2 regions of the Streptomyces sp. NPDC047085 genome follow, and region 1 is predicted to be linked to the other one. Evidence: predicted binding sites of a transcription regulator. Region 1 holds the regulator's gene; the other holds the start of a gene.
The links. The regulator HrcA, encoded in region 1, represses chaperone genes, less so after heat shock. The targets are predictions, from matches to a motif close to TTNGCACTCNGNNNNNCNGAGTGCNAA.
Positions count from the first base shown of each region.

Region 2: the regulator HrcA is predicted to act here: its motif matches at 4,520-4,546, upstream of groL (chaperonin GroEL).

Region 1 covers NZ_JBEYUW010000001.1:417,260-425,123, reverse strand. The annotation lists gene ABZ865_RS01645 (nitronate monooxygenase) at 1-202, opposite strand, end outside; gene dnaJ (molecular chaperone DnaJ) at 417-1,553, opposite strand; gene hrcA (heat-inducible transcriptional repressor HrcA) at 1,554-2,570, opposite strand; gene ABZ865_RS01630 (MBL fold metallo-hydrolase) at 2,733-3,464, shown strand; gene ABZ865_RS01625 (DUF3097 domain-containing protein) at 3,499-4,314, shown strand; gene hemW (radical SAM family heme chaperone HemW) at 4,382-5,614, opposite strand; gene ABZ865_RS01615 (SpoIIE family protein phosphatase) at 5,674-7,509, opposite strand; gene ABZ865_RS01610 (AMP-dependent synthetase/ligase) at 7,790-7,864, opposite strand, start outside.
Region 2 covers NZ_JBEYUW010000005.1:70,120-77,983, forward strand. The annotation lists gene ABZ865_RS18995 (trehalose-6-phosphate synthase) at 1-797, opposite strand, end outside; gene ABZ865_RS19000 (glucosyl-3-phosphoglycerate synthase) at 916-1,860, opposite strand; SAM riboswitch class I at 2,031-2,172, shown strand; gene thrC (threonine synthase) at 2,190-3,473, shown strand; gene ABZ865_RS19010 (MoaD/ThiS family protein) at 3,470-3,745, shown strand; gene ABZ865_RS19015 (cold-shock protein) at 4,179-4,385, shown strand; gene groL (chaperonin GroEL) at 4,709-6,331, shown strand; gene ABZ865_RS19025 (NADH:flavin oxidoreductase) at 6,554-7,681, shown strand; gene ABZ865_RS19030 (hypothetical protein) at 7,707-7,864, opposite strand, start outside.

The DNA.
Region 1 (7,864 bases):
TCACGCCGAAGGGGCGGCCGGTGAGCCCTCGCAGCTGCTTGATCTCCTGATACATGCCGTCGGCCGTCTTGTACCCGGCGGCGAGAAACCCCAGCCCACCGGCCTCGGACACGGCAGCGGCGAGCTGCGGCACGGAGACACCGCCCGCCATCGGGGCCTGCACGATCGGGTGGGGGAAGAGATCGGTCAGTGCGGAGGACATGACCGCATGTTGTCACGTCCCCCGAACAAGTCCGAATCCGGCCTTCCCATGGCATAGGCCATTGGCACAGGGGGTGCCGGGAGCGCTACGGGGCCGCTTTTTCAGCCGCTTTCCAGCCCACCGAGTCGGGTGGTGGGTGGGCCGGCCGGGGGTCCAGGGGGCGGAGCCCCCTGGCGGGGTCGAAGGGGCAGAGCCCCTTCTCCCCGGCTCCGGCTCAGCGACCGTTGAACGCGTCCTTCAGCCGTGAGAACAGCCCCTGCTGACCCGGCTGGAACTGACCCTGGGGCCGCTCCTCGCCGCGCAGCTTGGCCAGCTCCCGCAGCAGCCGCTCCTGCTCGGGGTCGAGCTTGGTCGGCGTCTGCACCTCGACGTGCACGATGAGGTCACCCCGGCCGCCGCCACGCAGATGCGTGACGCCCCGGTTGTGCAGCGGGATCGACTGGCCGGACTGGGTGCCGGGCCGGATGTCGACCTCCTCCATGCCGTCCAGCGTCTCCAGCGGCACCTTCGTGCCGAGGGCCGCCGCCGTCATCGGGATCGTGACCGTGCAGTGCAGGTCGTCGCCGCGCCGCTGGAAGACCGGGTGCGGCAGCTCGTGGATCTCGACGTACAGGTCACCGGCCGGACCGCCACCGGGGCCGACCTCGCCCTCGCCGGCGAGCTGGATCCGGGTGCCGTTGTCGACACCGGCCGGGATCTTGACGGTGAGGGTGCGACGCGACCGTACGCGCCCGTCGCCCGCGCACTCCGGGCACGGGTTCGGCACGACCGTGCCGAAGCCCTGGCACTGGGGGCAGGGGCGGGACGTCATGACCTGGCCCAGGAAGGACCGGGTGACCTGGGAGACCTCGCCACGGCCGCGGCACATGTCACACGTCTGGGCGGACGTGCCGGGAGCGGCGCCTTCACCGTTACAGGTGTTGCAGACGACCGCGGTGTCGACCTGGATGTCCTTGGTCGTCCCGAAGGCCGCCTCGTCCAGCTCGATCTCGATCCGGATCATCGCGTCCTGGCCGCGCCGGGTGCGCGAGCGCGGCCCGCGCTGCGACGCCGTACCGAAGAACGCGTCCATGATGTCGGAGAAGTTGCCGAAGCCACCGGCCCCGAAGCCGCCCGCCGCGCCGGCGCCGGCCTGCGAGAGCGGGTCGCCGCCGAGGTCGTAGACCTGCTTCTTCTGCGGGTCCGACAGCACCTCGTAAGCGGCGTTGATCTCCTTGAACCGCTCCTGGGTCTTCGGATCCGGGTTGACGTCCGGGTGCAGCTCGCGCGCGAGCCGCCGGAACGCCTTCTTGATCTCATCCTGCGACGCGTCGCGGCGCACGCCGAGAACGGCGTAGTAGTCCGTGGCCACTTACGACTCCGCCAGGATCTGTCCGACGTACCGTGCCACTGCGCGTACCGCTCCCATCGTTCCCGGGTAGTCCATGCGGGTCGGTCCGACCACGCCGAGCTTGGCAACCGCCTCGCCGCCCGAACCGTAGCCGACCGACACGACGGAGGTGGAGTTGAGTCCTTCGTGGGCGTTCTCGTGCCCGATGCGCACGGTCATGCCCGGATCCTTCGCCTCGCCGAGGAGTTTGAGGAGCACGACCTGCTCCTCCAGTGCCTCCAGGACGGGCCGGATCGTGAGGGGGAAGTCATGTCCGAAGCGGGTGAGATTGGCGGTGCCGCCGATCATCAGCCGCTCCTCGTTCTCCTCGACCAGTGTCTCCAACAGGGTGGAGAGCACCGCTGAGACCGTACCGCGATCCTCGGCCTCGAAGGCCTCGGTCAGGTCCTCGACCAGGTGCGGCACGTCGGAGAACCGGCGCCCCGCGACCCGGCTGTTCAGCCGGGCCCGCAGATCCGCCAGTGAGGTCTCGCCGAAGGGCGCCGGGCAGTCGATCATCCGCTGCTCGACCCGGCCGGTGTCCGTGATCAGCACGAGCATCACGCGCGCGGGGGCGAGCGAGAGCAGCTCCACGTGCCGCACGGTCGAGCGGGTCAGCGACGGGTACTGCACGACGGCGACCTGCCGGGTCAGCTGCGCGAGCAGCCGCACCGTGCGCGCCACGACGTCGTCGAGGTCGACGGCGCCCTCCAGGAAGTTCTGGATGGCCCGGCGCTCGGGCGCCGTCATCGGCTTCACCCCGGCGAGCTTGTCGACGAACAGCCGGTAGCCCTTGTCGGTGGGGATGCGCCCCGCGCTGGTGTGCGGCTGGGCGATGAACCCCTCGTCCTCCAGGGCGGCCATGTCGTTGCGCACGGTCGCCGGGGAGACGCCGAGGTTGTGCCGCTCGGTGAGCGCCTTGGAGCCCACCGGCTCCTCGGTGCCCACGTAGTCCTGGACGATGGCGCGCAGAACCTGCAGCCTGCGTTCACTCAGCATCCGCGCGCACCTCCATCGCGTCGTCCCCTTGGCCCTTCGGGTCATGGGCCTGGCACTCTGCGTGTGCGAGTGCCAGACTTCCCCGGCCCAGTGTACGGCCGTGGGGTACGCCCTGGGCAAGGTCGGTCCCGCTGCAACGGCTCGTGGAGCTAGCGTCGCGGTATGACGGTGACTTGGGAAGACCTGGGATGGGAGCGGCTGGCCGCGGGGGCCGGGCGGTGCCGGCTGCCCGGCTGGGACTGCACCGTGGGGCTGGTCCTGGGCGCGGGCACGGCGCTGTTGGTGGACGCCGGGTCGAGCCTCGCGGAGGGCGCGCGGCTGCGGGCGGCGGTGGAGCGGCTGGCCGGCCGGCGTGTGACCCATCTCGCGCTGACCCATCCCCACTTCGACCATGTCTTCGGCGCCGCCGCCTTCGCCGGCGCGGAGGTGTACGCGGCGGTGGGCCTGGACGCGGTGTTCGCGTACGAGCGGGAGGACCTGCGGCTGGACGCGATCAGGCACGGCCTGCCGGCGGCGGACGCGGACGAGGCGGTGGACGCGCTGACCCCGCCCCGCCACCTGGTCTGCGGCGAGTGGACCCTCGACCTCGGCGACGGCCGCCAGGCCCTGCTGGCCAACGTCGGCCCCGGCCACACCGCCCACGACCTCGCGGTCCTCGTCCCCGGCACCCCGGACACCCCGGAGATCGTCTTCTGCGGCGACCTGGTCGAGGAGTCCGGCGAACCCCAGGCGGGCCCGGACGCCGTACCGGCCCGCTGGCCGGACGCCCTGGACCGCCTCCTCGCGCTCGGCGGCGAGGACGCACTGTACGTGCCCGGTCACGGAGCGGTGGTCGACGCGGCCTTCGTACGACGGCAGCGCGACCAGCTGGCGGCGCGTTTCGGCGTGTCGTGAGTGCCGGCCGGCGGCTTCTCCTATCGTCATCCGAATGCGCCAGTACTCCCCCGACCTGACCCCTCCCTGGAAGAAGCCCCAGCCCGTGCCGGAGGTCCCGGCGGAGCCCGGACTGGTGGTGGAGGAGCCCGGCACCGGGTTCTGCGGGGCGGTGATCCGCTGCGAGGCGGGCACGGTGACGCTGGAGGACCGCTTCGGCAAGCACCGCGTGTTCCCGCTGGAACCGCGCGGCTTCCTGCTGGAGGGCAGGGTGGTCACCCTGGTCAGGCCCTCCTCGGGTCCGGCGGCTCCGGTACGGCCCACCCGTACGGCGTCCGGTTCGGTGGCCGTCCCCGGCGCACGCGCGCGCGTGGCCCGCGCCGGCCGCATCTACGTCGAGGGCCGGCACGACGCCGAGCTGGTCGAGAAGGTGTGGGGCGACGACCTGCGCATCGAGGGCGTGGTCGTGGAGTACCTGGAGGGCGTGGACGACCTGCCGTCTGTCGTGGACTCCTTCGCCCCGGGCCCGGACGCCCGCCTGGGGGTCCTGGTGGACCACCTCGTGCCGGGCACGAAGGAGTGGCGCATCGCCGAGTCGGTGACGAGCGAACACGCGCTGGTGGTGGGCCACCCGTACATCGACATCTGGGAAGCGGTGAAGCCGTCGTCCCTGGGCATCCCGGGGTGGCCCCGCGTTCCGCACGGCCAGGACTGGAAGACAGGCGTGTGCCGGGCACTGGGCTGGCCGTCGGAGAACACGGGTGCGGTGTGGCAGGCGATCCTGGCGCGCGTGGGGTCGTACAGGGACCTGGAGCCGGAGTTGCTGGGCCGGGTCGAGGAGCTGATCGACTTCGTCACGGCTCCCGCGTAGCCACGGGCACCGGCACAGGGTGCACAGGGTCCATAGGGCTCACAGGGTCCATAGGGTGCACCGGTCCTCAGTCCACCAGGTCCCGCACCACCGCGTCCGCCAGCAGCCGCCCGCGCAGGGTCAGCACCGCGCGCCCCTCGTCGTACGCACCGGGGTCCAGCAGCCCGTCCGCCAGCGCCCGCCGGGAAGCCGCGAGCCCCTGCTCCTTCAGCAGGGACAGCGGGACGCCCTCGCACAGGCGCAGCTCCAGCAGGATGCGCTCGACCCTGCGGTCCTCGTCCGACAGCAGCTCCCGGCCCGCGCCCGGTGAGCGCCCGGAGGCCAGCGCGGCCGCGTACGCACCCGGATGCTTGACGTTCCACCAGCGCACCCCGCCCACGTGGCTGTGCGCCCCCGGCCCCGCGCCCCACCAGTCGGCGCCGCGCCAGTACAGCTCGTTGTGCAGGCAGCGGCCCGCCTCCGAGGTGGCCCAGTTGGAGACCTCGTACCAGTCGAAGCCCGCGGCCGACAGGGTCTCTTCGGCGATCAGGTAGCGGTCCGCGTGAACGTCGTCGTCCGTCATCGGGACCTCGCCCCGGCGGATGCGACGCGCGAGCTGGGTGCCCTCCTCGACGATCAGCGCGTACGCGCTGATGTGGTCCGGCCCGGCTCCCAGCGCCGCCTCCAGCGAGGCCCGCCAGTCGTCGTCGCTCTCCCCCGGGGTGCCGTAGATCAGGTCCAGGTTCACGTGCTCGAAGCCGGCGGCCCTCGCCTCGGCCACGCAACGCTCGGGGCGGCCGGGGGTGTGCGTCCGGTCGAGCACCCGCAGCACGTGCTGCTTCGCGCTCTGCATGCCGAAGGAGATCCGGTTGAAGCCGCCCTCGCGCAGCGTGGCCAGGTAGGCGGGATCCACCGACTCCGGATTGGCCTCCGTGGTGATCTCCGCGTCGGCCGCCAACCCGAACTCGTCGCGGATCGCCCCCAGCATCCGTACGAGATCGTGGGCGGCCAGCAGCGTCGGCGTGCCACCGCCCACGAAGACCGTACGGACCTCGCGCGGATCGTCCCCCAGCACCTTCCGGGCGAGGCGGATCTCGTCCGTCAGGGTGTCCGCGTAGTTGTCCCGGGAGGCGAGCACCCCGCCCGTGCCGCGCAGCTCGGTCGCGGTGTACGTGTTGAAGTCGCAGTAGCCGCAGCGGGTCGCGCAGTACGGGACGTGCAGGTAGAACCCGAGGGGGCGGCCGGCTGCCCCGGCGAGCGCGGAGGCGGGCAGCGCGCCGTCGTCGGGGACGGGCTCGCCGTCGGGGAGTGCGGAAGGCATGTACTCCATTGTCCCGTACGCCGGCGGTTGCCCCCGAGGGTGCCGACGTACGACCACGCTCACTCGGCCTGGAGAACCAGCAGCGCGAGGTCGTCCTCGGGCAGGCCCCCGCCGAAGTCGTGCACGAGGTGCCGGATCCGCTCCGCGATCTGCTCGGCGTTCAGGCCCGCGCAGCCGGACAGGGCACGCGCCAGCCCGTCGCCGTCGTCGAACTGGCGGGAGCCGGAGCGGCGCTCGGTCACCCCGTCCGTGACGCACAGCAGGCTGTCGCCGGGCCGCAGTTCGATGGTCTCGCTGGTGTAGGTCTCGTCCTCGACGACACCCAGCAGGGTCTGCGGGCGGGCGGCGGTGCGCACCTCGCCGTCGGGGCGCAGCAGCAGGGGCAGCGGGTGTCCGGCGGAGGCGAGGGTGCAGCGGATCCCGCCGTCGTACGGGGCCAGCTCGCCGTAGAGGAGGGAGAGGAAGCGGGTCTGGGAGCCGTCCGCGTGGGCCATCGGCCGGCCGCCGGCGGCGACCAGGGCGCGGGCGGCGGCGTCGGCGGCCTCGGTGGCGTCGTCCAGCAGGAGCTGGTTGAGGCGGTCGAGGACGTCGGCGACCCGGTAGCCCTCGCGGGCCAGCAGCCTGAGCCAGGGCCGGGCGAGCCCGATCACGACCGCGGCCTCGGGGCCCTTGCCCTGCACGTCGCCGACGGCGAAGCACCAGCGGCCGTCGCCGGCCGGGAACAGGTCGTAGAAGTCGCCGCTGGGGCCGCCCTTGTCGCAGGGCTCGTAGACGAGCGCGCTGCTCACGCCGGGGATCTCGGCGACCGCGCCGGGCAGCAGCCCGCGCTGCAGGACGGCGCTGATGGTGGCCTGGCGGGCGTACTGGCGGGCCGCGCCGATGGCGAGCGCCACGCGGCGGCCGAGGTCCTCGACCAGACCGGTGACCTCGTCGGGAAACCCGGCCGCCCCGCACCGGCCGATCACCAGCGTGCCCAGCGGGCGGCCGCCGGCGATCAGCCGGTAGGCGAGCGCGGTGCCCTCGGCGCCCTCCGGGCCGAGCACGTCGCCGGGCCACGGATACGGATCCGGTCCGGACCGCACCCCTTCGAGCGAACGGGGCGGATCCTTCTCCAGGGTCCGGTGCAGCTCCTCGATGCGGTTCTCGCACGCGTGCCAGACCCGGGCGGGCCCGCCGCCGTCGCCGCCGCGCACGGTCGCCTCGTCCTCCAGCCACACCGCGCACCAGTCGGCGAGCCGGGGCACGATCAGCTGGCCGGTGAGGGCGACGACCAGGTTCTCGTCGAGCTGTCCGGCGAGCAGGTCGGAGGCCTCGGCGAGGAAGGACAGCGCGCCCCGGCCGAGCCAGTCCCGGTCGCCGCCGCGCCGCCCCGGCTGCGGCGCGAGGGCCTCGGCGGCGTCCAGGGCGTCCGCCGGCGCGGGCCCGACCGGCTCCGGCCTGCCACCGGCGGGCAGCCGGGCCCACACCGTCTTGGCGCCGACGCGGTAGGTGATGCCCCACGACTCGGCGAGGGTGGCGACCAGGCGGAGGCCGCGCCCGTACTCGAGGGAGTCGTACGACGCCTCGCCGCCGACGGGGTTGCGGGGCGCGCGGGAGGGATGCCGGTCGGTGACCTCGACCACGAACGCCCCGCACTCCTCCAGCCGCCAGTCGACCTCCACGTCCGTACCGGCGTGCACGACCGCGTTGGTCACCAGCTCGCTGACCACGGCCATCGCATCGTCCACCAACCGCCCGTCGGCGTCCCCGGGCGCCCTCACGCCCCGCTCGCCGAGGGCAGCCCGCACCAGGGAACGCGCGCACCCCGGCGCGAGGGGGCTTCCGGGCAGCACTGCGTGCCCCTGCGCCCCACGGCCGTAGGTCTCACTCTCCCGCTGCGTCGGTATGGCCGCCATGTCCATGCGGTCAGGGTGACAGAACGGGGGCGCCCATAAGCGATGAGTTACGGAAGCGGCCGGCGATGGGCGCGAACTGTGCTACAGGTGTGCTCGAACGGGGTCGGAAAAGGTGCGGAATCAGGTCACCCACGTGCCTGAGGCATAGTCCGGCCATCGCCCCCCGCTCCGGCACTCCCGTGCCCCGTGGTCCGTGCCCCGCGCCCCCAGCTCAGGCGCTCTGTTCGGGACACGGCTCGGCCCCGGAAGGGCAAGGTGCTTCCGGGGCCGGGCGGTTGGGTCACGCCTCGCGGGTGCCCGCGTACATCTCGTCGATCAGGTGCTTGTACTCCCGCTCCACCACGGGCCGCTTCAG
Region 2 (7,864 bases), on a different contig from region 1:
GCCATCCGTTCGGACACGTCCGTCCGGTGCGCCCGTTCGCGCAGGAAGTCCGCGTCCGCCCCGAGCCCGTGCACCCCGATCCGGGTCCCGGACGGGATGCCGGGGCCCAGCACGGCGTGGCAGCAGTCGGTGAACGCGTCCGCCCACCGATGGGTCAGGAACGCCGCCCGGTCCGCGCCGAGGATGCCGGTGAGCAGCTCGGCCGCGATGTCGTCGGGCAGGAGACGGAAGTAGTCCGGCGGCGCCCACGGGGTGTGCGAGAAGTGGCCGATGCGCAGGTCGGGGCGGAGCTGGCGGAGCATCCGGGGGGCGAGGGCCAGGTGGTAGTCCTGGATCAGGACCGCCGCGCCCTCGCCCGCCTCCTCGGCCAGCGCCTCGGCGAAGGCGCGGTTGTAGGAGCGGTACGACTCCCACTGCCGGCGGAACTCCGCGTCGAAGAGCGGCTCCAGCGGGGTCTGGTACAGCATGTGGTGGACGAACCAGAGCACCGAGTTGGCGATGCCGTTGTAGGCGTCGGCGAACACGGCCGGGTCGATGCCGAGCATCCGTACCCGCTGCCCGCCGCTGTCCTCGGCCGGCAGCAGTCCGCCCCCCGCGCGCCGTACGGCCTCGCGGTCGCCGTCGCCCAGCGCGGCGCACACCCACACCGCGTCGGTCTCCGGCCCGATCGCCGACAGACCCGAGACCAGCCCGCCGCCGCCCCGCCGGGCGTGCAGCGAGCCGTCCTCGCGCACCTCGTACGAAACCGGGCCGCGATTCGACGCGACCAGCACCTCAGCACCACGGGAGGAAGCCATGGTCCAGAACCTAGCCCGGCCCGGAAACGCTCAAACGTACGGTCCGCCCCGAAAGGGGGCTGTATACAGCCGTTGTCCGCCGTTCACACGCCCCGGGCGCCCTCGGTGCCCGGAGCCCTCACGCCACCCGGCGCGCCGCGTACTCCGCGATCTCCGCCATCGGCGGCCGTTCCTCGGTGTCCACCGAGTAGGTGCGCGGCTCGAACCCGTCCTCGCCCCGCTCGAACTGGGTGAGGGCGGGCCGGACGAGGTGTCCGCGGGCGAGCCGCAGCTGGGCGGTGCGGTAGATCGCGGCGGCCATCCGGCCCAGCGCCTGCCCGTCCTGGTGCCGGTGCCTGCGCACGCCCACGTCCACCTGGGCCAGCGCGTCCAGGCCCACCAGGTGCAGGGCGTCCACCAGCATGCCCAGCTCGACGCCGTACCCGACCGGGAACGGCAGCTGCTCCAGCAGCGAGCGGCGGGCCGCGTACTCCCCGCCCAGGGGCTGCACGAAGCCGGCCAGCTGGGGCCAGTGCATGTTCAGCAGCGGACGGGCCATCAGCTCGGTGACCCGGCCGCCCTGCCCGGCCGCCCCGGCGAGCGGGCGGTCGTACATCGCCTTGACCAGGTCGACGTCCGGATCGGTGAGCAGGGGGCCCACGATGCCGAGGACGAAGTCCGAGGAGAACTCCTTCAGGTCGGCGTCGACGAAGCAGACGATGTCGCCGCCGGTGACCAGCAGGGAGCGCCACAGCACCTCACCCTTGCCGGGGACGGCCGGGATGCGCGGGAGGATGTCGTCGCGATGGACGACCCGCGCGCCCGCGGCGGCCGCGACCTCGGAGGTGCGGTCGGTGGAGCCGGAGTCGACGACGACGATCTCGTCGACGAGCGGGGCCTGGAGCACGAGGTCGTGGCGGATGGCGGCGACGATGTCGCCGACGGTCTCCTCCTCGTTGAGCGCGGGCAGGACGACGGAGACGGACTGGCCGGTGCGCTGTTTGGCGGCCAGCACGCGGTGCAGCGGTCGGTCGGCCACGGACCAGGAGCGGGTGGCCAGCCAGCGCTCGACTTCTTCCAGCACGGTCTGCGGCTCCTCACTGTTCGTGATCACACCGGGCGTTCCGGGGAACCGGGTGATCCATCTCGCGGTTCGGACGACTCTCTCAACTGTCGTGGCCTTCGGTTACAGTCTTGAACAACGCCGATGACCATCGCATGTCGGGGGTCAACGGCGTTCACACAACCGCATACCGCTCATCCAGAGGGGCAGAGGGACACGGCCCGATGAAGCCCCGGCAACCCTCCAGTCGGTACTCGTTCACCCGCGAGGCTCCCGGCTAGGGAAGGTGCCAAATCCGTCTCACGGCGAGATGCGTCGTGAGGAAGATGAGGAGAAAGGGCCTCGCCTCCATGGCTGTGCAGACAGTTGCAAGCACCAGCAATCCCACCGTAGACCTCGGCCCGGCCGCGGCGCTGAGCTGTCGCGAGTGCGGTCACCGGGTGCCGCTCGGACCGGTGTTCGCCTGCGAGGAGTGTTTCGGCCCGCTGGAGATCGCGTACGACTTCTCGGCCTACGAGCCCGAGGAACTGCGGGGGCGCATCGAGGCGGGCCCCGCGAACATCTGGCGTTACGCGCCCCTGCTGCCGGTCCCGGCCGACGTGGCCGACAAGCCCAACATCAACCCCGGCTGGACCAAGCTCGTCAAGGCCGACAACCTGGCCCGCGAGCTGGGCGTCACCGGCGGGCTGTACGTGAAGGACGACTCCGGCAACCCGACGCACTCCTTCAAGGACCGCGTCGTCGCCCAGGCCCTGGAGGCCGCGCGCGCCTTCGGCTTCACGACGCTCTCCTGCTCCTCCACCGGCAACCTCGCGGGCGCGGTCGGCGCCGCCGCGGCCCGGGCCGGCTTCCGCTCCTGCGTGTTCATCCCGCACGACCTGGAGCAGGGCAAGGTCGTCATGGCGGCGGTCTACGGCGGTGAACTGGTCGGCATCGAGGGCAACTACGACGACGTGAACCGCTTCTGCTCCGAGCTGATCGGCGACCCGGCCGGCGAGGGCTGGGGCTTCGTCAACGTCAACCTGCGGCCGTACTACGCGGAGGGTTCGAAGACCCTGGCGTACGAGATCTGCGAGCAGCTCGGCTGGCGGCTCCCGGATCAGCTGGTCGTCCCGATCGCGTCCGGCTCGCAGCTCACGAAGATCGACAAGGGGCTCCAGGAGCTGATCAAGCTCGGGCTCGTCGAGGACAAGCCATACAAGATCTTCGGCGCCCAGGCCGAGGGCTGCTCGCCGGTGTCGACGGCCTTCAAGGCCGGCCACGACGTGGTCCGCCCCCAGAAGCCGAACACCATCGCCAAGTCCCTCGCCATCGGCAACCCGGCCGACGGGCCGTACGTCCTGGACATCGCGCGCCGCACGGGCGGTGCCGTGGAGGACGTGACGGACGAGCAGGTGGTCGACGCCATCAAGCTGCTGGCCCGCACCGAGGGTATCTTCGCCGAGACGGCGGGCGGTGTGACGGTCGGCGTCACGAAGAAGCTGATCGAGAACGGCGTCCTGGACCCGTCGCTCACCACGGTCGTCCTCAACACGGGTGACGGCCTCAAGACCCTCGACGCGGTGGCCGGCACCGGCCTGACCGCCACCATCCGTCCGACCCTGGACTCCTTCCGAGAGGCTGGCCTCGTATGAGCGTGACCGTTCGCATCCCCACCATCCTGCGCACCTACACCGGCGGCCAGGCCGAGGTCGCCGCCGAGGGCGCGACGCTCGCCGAGGTCATCGAGGACCTGGAGAAGAACCACACCGGAATCGCCGCCCGCGTCCTGGACGACCAGGGCAAGCTGCGCCGCTTCGTCAACGTGTACGTGAACGACGACGACGTCCGCTTCGAGCAGGGCCTGGAGACGGCCACGCCGGACGGTGCCGGCGTATCGATCATTCCGGCCGTCGCCGGCGGCTGAGTATTACCCAAGGTAACCACGGTTACCGAGCGTTCATCGAATGGCCTCCTCCGTGAGAGAAACGGAGGGGGCCATTCTGCGTGATTGAGCGCGGTACAGTTGGGGAACGCGCTCCCCGCCGCACAGGTCGGGGGCCCTGAAACGATGCCGCGTGCCCGACAAGAAGTAGCCAAAATGCCCGGGTTGTATGCGGCATTTGTGGTTTTTACGGGGCCCGACTTGCCCCGCCTTCTGGCGAATTCTCGCCACATTCCGGACCAGTCGCGTCCAGAATTCTCGTCCGATTGACCTGTTGCAGACGGCAGTTGGACAGATACATTCAGCCGCGGTCGACGCGTTCCGGCGCACGCCCCCGACCGATTTGGGGGGTGAGGTCTGACCCGGATCCGCGAAGTGTGGATCTGTGCAAGGGCCAGTAATAGGGGAGTTAGGCATGGCTCAGGGCACCGTCAAGTGGTTCAACGCGGAGAAGGGGTACGGCTTCATCGCGGTCGACGGTGGTGCGGATGTTTTCGTCCACTACAGCGCGATCCAGATGGACGGTTACCGCACCCTGGAAGAGGGGCAGCGGGTCGACTTCGAGATCTCGCAGGGCCAGAAGGGCCCGCAGGCGGACATGGTCCGGCTGGCGACCAGCTGAAGCACGCGTCGACTGACAGCGACGTTCTTCTGTTTCATCTTCGAAGGGTCCGTACCTCTGGGTACGGACCCTTCGGCATGCCCGGCGCTCCCTGTTCGCGCGCGGCCGACGCCCTGCCCGCATCCCGTGAGCCGCTTGCACTCGACCATGCCGAGTGCTAATCATTGGCGTTAGCACTCTGAAGGTGAGAGTGACAAAGATGGACCGGGTCGGTGAGGCCCGCAGGCCAGGTGGGGCAAGGAACCACAGGTCGGCGAGCCGTCCGTCGCGGGCGCGGGCGCGGTCCGAAGGAATCACCCCCAGTCCTGGAGGGACCACTTCACATGGCCAAGATCATCGCGTTCGACGAGGAGGCGCGGCGCGGCCTCGAGCGCGGCATGAACCAGCTCGCGGACGCCGTCAAGGTGACGCTCGGCCCCAAGGGTCGCAACGTCGTCCTCGAGAAGAAGTGGGGCGCCCCCACGATCACCAACGATGGTGTCTCCATCGCCAAGGAGATCGAGCTCGAGGACCCGTACGAGAAGATCGGCGCCGAGCTGGTCAAGGAAGTCGCCAAGAAGACGGACGACGTCGCCGGTGACGGTACGACCACCGCGACCGTCCTCGCCCAGGCCCTGGTCAAGGAAGGCCTGCGCAACGTCGCCGCCGGCGCCAACCCGATGGCCCTGAAGCGCGGTATCGAGAAGGCCGTCGAGGCCGTCTCCGCCGCCCTGCTGGAGCAGGCGAAGGACGTCGAGACCAAGGAGCAGATCGCCTCCACCGCGTCCATCTCCGCCGCCGACACCCAGATCGGCGAGCTGATCGCCGAGGCCATGGACAAGGTCGGCAAGGAAGGCGTCATCACCGTCGAGGAGAGCAACACCTTCGGCCTGGAGCTCGAGCTCACCGAGGGCATGCGCTTCGACAAGGGCTACATCTCCGCCTACTTCGCGACCGACATGGAGCGCATGGAGGCGTCGCTCGAGGACCCGTACATCCTCATCGCCAACTCCAAGATCGGCTCCGTCAAGGACCTGCTCCCGCTGCTCGAGAAGGTCATGCAGTCGGGCAAGCCGCTGCTGATCATCGCCGAGGACGTCGAGGGCGAGGCCCTGTCGACCCTGGTCGTCAACAAGATCCGCGGCACCTTCAAGTCCGTCGCCGTCAAGGCCCCGGGCTTCGGCGACCGCCGCAAGGCCATGCTCGGCGACATCGCCATCCTCACGGGCGGCGAGGTCATCTCCGAGGAGGTCGGCCTCAAGCTGGAGAACGCGACCCTGGACCTCCTGGGCCGCGCCCGCAAGGTCGTCATCACCAAGGACGAGACCACCATCGTCGACGGTGCCGGCTCCTCGGAGCAGGTCAACGGCCGCGTGAACCAGATCCGCGCCGAGATCGAGAACAGCGACTCGGACTACGACCGCGAGAAGCTGCAGGAGCGCCTGGCGAAGCTCGCCGGCGGTGTCGCGGTCATCAAGGCCGGTGCCGCCACCGAGGTGGAGCTCAAGGAGCGCAAGCACCGCATCGAGGACGCCGTCCGCAACGCGAAGGCCGCCGTCGAGGAGGGCATCGTCGCCGGTGGTGGCGTGGCCCTGCTGCAGACCACCAACGTCTTCGAGAAGCTGGAGCTCGACGGTGACGAGGCGACCGGCGCCAACGCCGTGAAGCTCGCGCTGGAGGCCCCGCTGAAGCAGATCGCCGTCAACGCCGGCCTCGAGGGCGGTGTCGTGGTGGAGAAGGTGCGCAACCTGACCCCGGGCCACGGCCTGAACGCCGCGACCGGCGAGTACGTCGACCTGGTCGCCGAGGGCATCATCGACCCGGCGAAGGTGACCCGCTCTGCCCTGCAGAACGCCGCCTCCATCGCCGCGCTGTTCCTCACCACCGAGGCCGTCATCGCCGACAAGCCGGAGAAGGCCGCCGCGCCGGCCGGCGGCGGCATGCCGGGCGGTGACATGGACTTCTGATCGACCTCTGGCCGATCGCCTGTCCTTCAGTACCGAGGGCGGCACTCCCTGTCTGTTGCAGGGGGTGCCGCCCTCGGGCGTGTCCGGGATCACACCACTCCTCGCTGAGGTGGGAATGCGGGACGCCGTACCCTCAGTTGCTTAAGAAGGTGCACCAATGCGTGTGCACATACCAGCTGGTCAATCGCTCTGTTGAACCGTCACTCACGAGGAGCCCCCCACGTGACCGTCACGACGTCCCCCACCTCCCGCGCGGCCCAGATCCTGTCCCGTCCGATCCACCTCAACGGCCTGACCGTGCCCAACCGGATCGTGATGGCGCCGATGACCCGGATGTTCTCCCCGGGCGGCATCCCCGGCGAGGACGTGCGGTCGTACTACGCCCGCCGTGCCGCCGCCGGTGTCGGGCTGATCGTCACCGAGGGCACCTACGTCGGCCACGAGTCGGCCGGTCAGAGCGACCGCGTGCCCCGGTTCCACGGCGAGGAGCAGCTGGCGGGCTGGGCCAGGGTCGCCGAGGACGTGCACGCGGCGGGCGGCACGATCGTCCCGCAGCTGTGGCACATCGGCATGGTCCGCAAGGACGGCGACGCCCCCTTCCCGGACGCCCCCGCGATGGGCCCCTCCGGCATCGTCACCGAGGGCGCCGAGCCCACCGGCAGGGCCATGACCCAGCAGGACCTGGACGACGTCGTCGCCGCGTTCGCCGAGGCCGCGGCCGCCGCCGAGCGCATCGGCTTCGACGGCGTCGAGCTGCACGGCGCCCACGGCTACCTCGTCGACCAGTTCCTGTGGGCGGGCACCAACCGCCGCACCGACGCCTACGGCGGCGACCCGGTGGCCCGCACCAAGTTCGCGGCCGAGATCGTCGCGGCCGTCCGCGCGGCCGTGTCCCCCGACTTCCCGGTCATCTTCCGCTACTCGCAGTGGAAGCAGCAGGACTACACCGCCCGCCTCGCCGAGACCCCCGAGGAGCTGGAGGCCATCCTCACCCCGCTCGCGGCCGCCGGCGTCGACGTCTTCCACGCCTCCACCCGCCGCTACTGGCTCCCCGAGTTCGACGGCTCCGACCTCAACCTCGCGGGCTGGACCAAGAAGCTCACCGGCAAGCAGGTCATCACCGTCGGCTCGGTCGGCCTCGACGGTGACTTCATCGGCGCCTTCCAGGGCGAGGGCTCCCCGGTCAAGGGCATCGACAACCTCCTGGACCGCCTGGAGGCCGACGAGTTCGACATGGTCGCCGTCGGCCGCGCGCTGCTCCAGGACCCGGAGTGGGCGGCCAAGGTGCTCGCCGACCGCTTCGACGAGCTGAAGCCGTACGACGCCGCCGCGGCGAAGACGCTGAGCTGAGGCAGCCGGGAAGCAGGGGGGGCGCCTACAGGTTGCCCATCGGCTCGATGTCGACGTACACGGGCGTCCCCCACACCCGCAGCACCTCGTAGTCGGTGAACTCGTGCACCAGCCGGTACGCCATGGCGGGCCGGGACGAGCGCCGCTGAGCGGCCAGATACGCCTCGGCCTCCCGCCGGTCGC